Regions from separate parts of the Actinoplanes oblitus genome, predicted to be linked through region 2. Evidence: riboswitches for the same ligand, from Rfam matches in the RefSeq annotation. Region 2 holds a riboswitch; the other holds the start of a gene.
What was found. A riboswitch is a leader RNA that binds a small molecule or an ion and turns the genes downstream of it on or off. The one in region 2 is predicted to bind thiamine pyrophosphate.
Positions count from the first base shown of each region.

Region 1: linked by a shared signal. The riboswitch ahead of Actob_RS06580 (ECF transporter S component) and the one ahead of Actob_RS03270 (thiamine phosphate synthase) in region 2 are both predicted to bind thiamine pyrophosphate.

Region 1 is NZ_CP126980.1:1,441,348-1,444,743, reverse strand. It holds gene Actob_RS06590 (DUF6328 family protein) at 1-427, opposite strand, end outside; gene Actob_RS06585 (alpha/beta fold hydrolase) at 459-1,274, opposite strand; TPP riboswitch at 1,383-1,486, shown strand; gene Actob_RS06580 (ECF transporter S component) at 1,547-2,137, shown strand; gene Actob_RS06575 (ABC transporter ATP-binding protein) at 2,148-3,396, shown strand, end outside.
Region 2 is NZ_CP126980.1:706,831-710,226, forward strand. It holds gene Actob_RS03265 (ABC-F family ATP-binding cassette domain-containing protein) at 1-1,005, shown strand, start outside; TPP riboswitch at 1,039-1,149, shown strand; gene Actob_RS03270 (thiamine phosphate synthase) at 1,143-1,727, shown strand; gene thiO (glycine oxidase ThiO) at 1,724-2,740, shown strand; gene thiS (sulfur carrier protein ThiS) at 2,731-2,931, shown strand; gene Actob_RS03285 (thiazole synthase) at 2,934-3,396, shown strand, end outside.

The sequences.
Region 1 (3,396 bases), 730 kb from region 2:
CCCAGAAGGTGAGGAACCATCCGGCGGCCACCACGGTGAGGATCACCGCCCAGCGGGCGTGCAGCACGTAGTCGGTGATCAGCAGGACGCTGCTGACCATCGACACCAGCATGCAGGCCAAGCCGCCGGTGGCCATCCGGTGCGAGTACCGGACCAGCTCCGGCTTGCGTCCCTGACGGAACAGCGCCCGGTGGAACGCCACCGGCGAGATGATCAGCGCGGTGGCGAACGCGGCGCTGATCAGCGCCACCATGTACACGTCCTTCTGGAACGCCGTGGTTTTCGGGAAGCCGCTGGAGAACGGCAGGGTCAACAGGAAGGCGAAGAGGATCTGCACACCGGTCTGCGCGACGCGCAGCTCCTGCAACAGGTCCGCGAAGTTCCGGTCCCAACGCTGTTTTGCGGTTTCCTTGGACGAGGGGGCCATGGTGCTGCCGCATTCCCCGTCCCGGCCATGGTCAAACGCCGATGCGCGCCAGCACCGCGCCGGCCAGCTCGGCCGGCGCCTGCTCGGGCACCCAGTGGCTGACCCCGCGGATCGCCACCAGCTGGTAGTCGGCGCGGACCCAGTCGGCGGTGCGCAGCACGGCGGTCAGCCCGACCACGCCGTCCCGGTCGCTCCAGACGAACGTGGTCGGCACGGTGATCTCGCCCAGGTCGGCGACGTCAGCGGTGCGGAACGCGCGGTACCAGTTCAGCCCGCCGGTCAGCCGGCCCGGCTCGCGCATCGCCTTGACGTACAGGTCGGCGCGCGGACCGATCGGGCCGAACATCCGGCGCAGCACCAGCGCGCCGCCGGCGAGCAGCAGCCGCTCCGCCACCGGGCTGCGGAACAGCTGGAAGTACGCCAGCCGGGCCTGCTGGCTCGGCCGGACCCGCAGCGCCAGCATCATCGCCCGCGGGTGCGGCACCGAGACCGCGGTCAGCGTGCGCACCCGCTCCGGGTGCCGGCCGGCCACCAGCCAGGCCACCTGGGCGCCCCAGTCGTGCCCGACCAGGTGCACCGACTCCAGGCCGAGAGCGTCCAGCACGCCGAGCACGTCGGCGACCGCCTCGCCGATCCGGTAGTCGCGCACGTCGCCGGGGCGGGCGCCGGGCGAGTAACCGCGCTGGTCCATCGCGTAGGTGCGCAGACCGGCGTGGTGCAGCCGGGGCATCAGGAGATCGAACTCGCGGTGGTCCTGCGGGAAGCCGTGCAGCAGGAGCACCGGCTGCCCGTCCTCGGGACCGCCCTCGGTCACCTCGAACGTCAGGCCGCGAGCCTTGACCTGCATGTGATCACTCCCTCGCTGTGCTGGATCGCCACCTCGGTGTTAGCGTCATCGAAGCACATCCACCGAAGCTAGTTCACGACCGCGGGAACCGCGCGTCGCGGGCGCGCTTCGATCCGACAGGGGAGCGCACAGCGCTGAGAGTGCGGCCTGGCCGCAGACCCTCGTACCTGATCTGGGTAATGCCAGCGCAGGAAGTTCGGTCTTCTCCAGCCGCGCCATGTTCCACGCATGGCGTGCGTCTCCTCCCGGTGCGTACACGCTGGGAGGCGTACATGAAGTCAGACAACCTCAACAGATGGCGCACGATAGACATCGTGATCGCCTCGGTCATCGCCGTCGCGTTCGGCGTGATCTTCTGGGCCTGGGACGTGGTCTGGGCCGCCACCGAGAACGCGTTCCTGTTCTTCCCGCCGGCCCAGTCCGTCCTCTACGGCATGTGGTTCCTGCCCGCCGTGCTGAGCGGGCTGATCATCCGGAAGCCGGGCGCGGCGTTCTTCACCGAGACCGTCGCCGCGATCATCTCGGCGCTGCTCGGCAACAAGTGGGGTGCCACGGTGATCTTCCAGGGCGCCGCCCAGGGCCTCGGCGCCGAGCTGGCGTTCGCCCTGTTCCGCTACCGGGTGTTCAACCTGCCGGTGAGCGTCCTCTCCGGCGCGCTGGCCGGCGTGGTCGCCGCGGTCTTCGACTGGTTCGTCTGGACCTACGACTACGCCCTGTGGAGCTACCGGGTCCCCTACGCGCTGATCACCGTGGCCAGCGCCGCGGTCCTGGCCGGCGCCGGCGCCTGGCTGGTGGTCCGGGCCCTGGCCCCGACCGGCGTCCTCGACCGGTTCCCGGCCGGCCGGGAACGGGCGCTGATCTGAGGTCCGTCCGGTGAGTGAGGTTCTGCTGCGCGGGTTCGGGTGGCGGCACGCGGGCCGTCGCGCCTGGGCGGTGCGCGGGCTGGACCTGCACGTGCGGCGCGGCGAGCGGGTGCTCCTGCTGGGTCCCTCCGGGGCCGGCAAGAGCACCCTGCTGGCCGCGCTGGCCGGGCTGCTGCCGGAGGACTCCGGCGAGGCCGAGGGCACCATCGAGATCGACGGGCTGGAGCCGCGCAAGGCCCGGGACCGGGCCGGCATCCTCTTCCAGGATCCGCAGACCCAGCTGGTGATGGCCCGCTCCGGCGACGACGTGGCGTTCGGGCTGGAGAACCGGGGACTGCCCGCCGCCGAGATCTGGCCACGGGTGGCCGACGCTCTGACCCGCGTGGGGTTCCCGTACCGGAATGATCGTCCCACCCACGCGCTCTCCGGCGGTGAGGCGCAGCGCCTGGCCCTGGCCGGGGTGATCGCGCCGCGACCCGGGCTGCTGCTGCTCGACGAGCCGACGGCCAACCTCGATCCGGCCGGCGCCGCGCTGATCCGGGACGCGGTCCGCCGCGCGGCCGGCCCGGACACCACGCTGATCATCGTGGAGCATCGGGTGGCCGAGGCGTTGCCGCTGGTGGACCGGGTGGTGGTGGTGGAGCCGGGTGGCGGGGTGCGGGCCGACGGCGCGCCCGAGGCGATCTTCGCCGCCTGCGGCGACGAACTCGCCGACGAGGGAGTCTGGGTGCCGGGCCGCCCGGTCGCCGCGCGGCAGTCCGCGGTCACCGCGACTGCTGCTTCGGTACGCCCGTCCGCCGCCGAACTGCTGCGTGCCGAGCGCGTCACCGTCCCGGGCCGGCTCCCCGAGGTGTCGCTGACCGCCCGGGCCGGCCAGGTACTCGCGGTGACCGGTCCCAACGGCGCCGGCAAGTCCACCCTCGCGCTGCTGCTCGGCGGCCTGCTCGCGCCGGGTTCCGGGCGGATCACCGGGTTCGGCGACGAGCGGCCACCGCACCGGTGGCGGGCCACCACGCTGACCCAGCGGATCGGGTCGGTCTTCCAGAACCCGGAGCATCAGTTCGTCACCGCCCGGGTCGCCGACGAGCTGGCCCTCGGCCCGCGCCGGCTGGGCCGCCCGGCGGACGAGATCCGGCGGACCGTCGACGAGCTGCTGCACCGGCTGCGGCTGGAGAGGCTGGCGGCGGCGAATCCCTACACGCTCTCCGGCGGCGAGGCCCGGCGGCTGAGCGTGGCGACGGCGCTGGCCACCGCCCCGC
Region 2 (3,396 bases):
CACGACCGGGAGCTGCTGGCGCAGACCGCTGACCGGGTGGTCGCCGTCGAGGGCGGTGGCGCGTGGACGCATCCGGGCGGGTTCGCCTCCTGGCACGAGGCCCGGTCGAACCGGCACGAGCGGATGGAGGAGCTGCGCCGCCGCTGGGACGAGGAGCACGAGAAACTCCGCGAGCTGGTCTTCACGCTGAAGAACAAGGCGGCCTTCAACGACGGGCTGGCCTCGCGCTACCAGGCCGCGCAGACCCGGCTGCGCAAGTTCGAGGAGGCCGGCCCGCCGCCGCTGCCGCCCAAGGACCAGTCGGTGCGGATGAACCTGCGCGGCGGCCGTACCGGCAAGCGCTCGGTGATCTGCGAGAACCTGGAGCTGGAGGACCTGACGTTCCCGTTCGACCTGGAGATCTGGTACGGCGACCGGGTCGCCGTCCTGGGCGCCAACGGCACCGGCAAGTCGCACTTCCTGCGCCTGCTCGCGGCCGGCGGCAGCGAACCCGACCTGGAGCACCAGCCGGTCGACGGGGCACCGCTCACGCCGGTGCGGCACCACGGTGTCGCACGTCTCGGCGCGCGGGTGCGGCCCGGCCACTTCTCGCAGACCCACGACCGCCCCGAGCTGGTGGACAAGACGCTCGTCGAGATCCTCTGGCGGGGTGACGAGCACCGCTCCGGGATGGACCGCGCCGGCTCGATGAAACACCTGAGCCGGTACGAGCTCTCGGCGCAGGGCGACCAGCGGTTCGGCACCCTCTCCGGCGGTCAGCAGGCGCGGTTCCTGGTGCTGCTGCTGGAGCTGTCCGGGGCGACGCTGCTGCTGCTCGACGAGCCGACCGACAACCTCGACCTGGCCTCGGCGGAGGCGCTGGAGGAGGGATTGAAGGGCTTCGAGGGCACCGTGATAGCCGTCACCCACGACCGCTGGTTCACCAGGTCCTTCGATCGTTTCGTGCTGTTCAGGAGCGACAACGAGGTGGTCGAGGTCCCCGAACCGGTCTGGGACGTTCGCTAGCTTTTTTGGTGACGGACCGGTTAGGGTCCGGTTACTACAACCCACGGGAGTCCGGGCACCGGGCTGAGAGGGGGGCTGATGCGGCCCCCGACCGTCGAACCTGATCCGGGTCATGCCGGCGCAGGGAGGAGCGCGTCATGGACGCATTGTCGTTCCCCAGACTGCACGTCATCACCGACGACCTCGACGTCGTGCGCGGGGTGGCGCAACCCGGCGTGGCGGTGCAGATCAGAATCAAGAGCAACGACCGTTTCGCGTACGCGGTAACCGTCGAAGCCGTCCAGATCTGCCGGGCAGCCGGAGCGATGTGCCTGGTCAACGACCGGATCGGGGTCGCTCTCGCGGCCGGTGCCGACGGCGTGCACGTGGGCGCCGACGACCTGCCCGTCCACGCCGCCCGCCGGGTCCTCGGGCCGGACGCCGTCGTCGGGGCCACCTGCCGCACCCCGGAGGCGGCTCGCGCCGCGGTCGCCGAGGGCGCCTCCTACCTGGGAGTCGGCCCGGCCTTCGCGACGTCCACGAAGGACGGACTCCCGCCACCGCTCGGACCGGACCGGGTGGCGGAGGTCGCCGCCGCGGTGCCCGGCACCCCGGTGCTGGCGATCGGCGGCATCACCCTGGAACGGGCGCCGCTGCTGAAGACCCACGGGATCGCCGCCGTCGCCGCGTTCACCGCCGACCCGCGGGGCTCGGCCGCCGCGTTCCTCGAGGTCCTGGCATGAGAGCCGCGGTCGTCGGCGGCGGGATCATCGGGCTGAGCATCGCGGCCGAGCTGCTGCGGCGCGGTGCGGACGTCACCGTCTACGACCCGGCGCCGGAGGGCACCGAGGGCGCCTGGCACGTCGCGGCCGGGATGCTGGCACCGGCCGGCGAGTCGGTCTTCGAGTTCCCCCAGCTGGAACGGCTGCTGGCGGCGTCGAACGAGCTGTGGCCGGCGTTCGCCGCGTCGCTCGGTGACGTCGGCTACGACGACGCCGGGACGCTCGGGGTGGCGCTGACCGCTGATGACGTGACCGAGATGGCGCGCGAGTGGAAGCACCAGGGGTTGTCGCCGCTCACCGGCTCGCAGCTCCGGGAGCTCGCCCCCTCGCTCTCGCCCCGAGTGCGGGCCGGTGTCTTCGCGCCGACCGAGCGGCAGGTGGATCCGCGCCGGGTGGTGCGGGCGCTGCGCGGGATGCTCGGCGGGCGTACCGTAAATCGGTTTGTCTCCGACGTGTCCGAAGTGGAAGCCGACGTCGTGGTGGTCGCGGCCGGCTGCGGCACGGCAGGGCTCACCGGGCTGCCGATCCGGCCGGTGAAAGGCCAGGTGCTGCGCCTGCGAGGCGAGCCGGGACTGCTCCGGCACGTGATCGACGGGGCCGCCGACGGCCGGCACGTCTACCTGGTCCCGCGCGCCGACGGTGAGGTCGTGGTCGGCGCCACCCAGGAGGAACGCACCGACAGCACGCCCACCGCCGGCGGCGTCCACGATCTGTTGCGCGCCGCCCTGGACCTGGTACCCGGCCTGGCCGAGCACGAGCTCGCCGAGGTCACCGTCGGGCACCGCCCCGGCACCCCGGACAACGCGCCGGTCCTCGGCACTCTCCGCGACAACGTGGTCGTCGCCGCCGGGCACCACCGCAACGGCATCCTGCTCGCACCGATCACCGCGAGGCTGATCGCCGACCTGGTGCTCACCGGCAAGACCGATCCGATCATCGACGACTTCACCCCCGGGAGGTTCGGATGCGCCTGACCGTCAACGGCCGGCACCAGACCCGGCCCGAGTCCTGCTCGGTCGCCGTACTGGTAGCGGAGATCACCGACGCGCACCGCGGTGTCGCGGTCGCCGTCAACGGCTCGGTAGTCCCACGATCCACCTGGGCACAGGTCGACCTCGCCGACGGCGACGCGGTCGAGGTGCTCACCGCGGCGCAGGGCGGCTGACCATGGACCTGTTGCCGGAGAACGGACTCATCCTCGGCACCGGCGGCGCGAACAGCCTCGCCGCGCTGGAGGAGGCGATCGTCGCGTCGGAGACCGACCTGGTCACTGTGGCGCTCCGCCGGGTCGAGGCGGCCGGTCCCGGGCTGCTGCCGATGCTGGAGCGGCTCAAGGTGCGGATCCTGCCGAACACGGCCGGCTGCTACACCGCCGGCGACGCGATCAAGACGGCCAAGATGGCCCGGGAGGCGTTCGAGACCGACCTGATCAAGCTGGAGGTGATCGGCGACGAGCGGACCCTGCTGCCGGACGGCGTCGAGCTGCTGAAGGCGGCGGAGGCGCTGGTCGTCGACGGCTTCACGGTCCTGCCGTACACCACCGACGACCCGATCCTGGCCCGCCGGCTGGCCGACGCGGGCTGCGCCGCGGTGATGCCGGCCGGCTCGCCCATCGGTTCCGGGCTGGGCA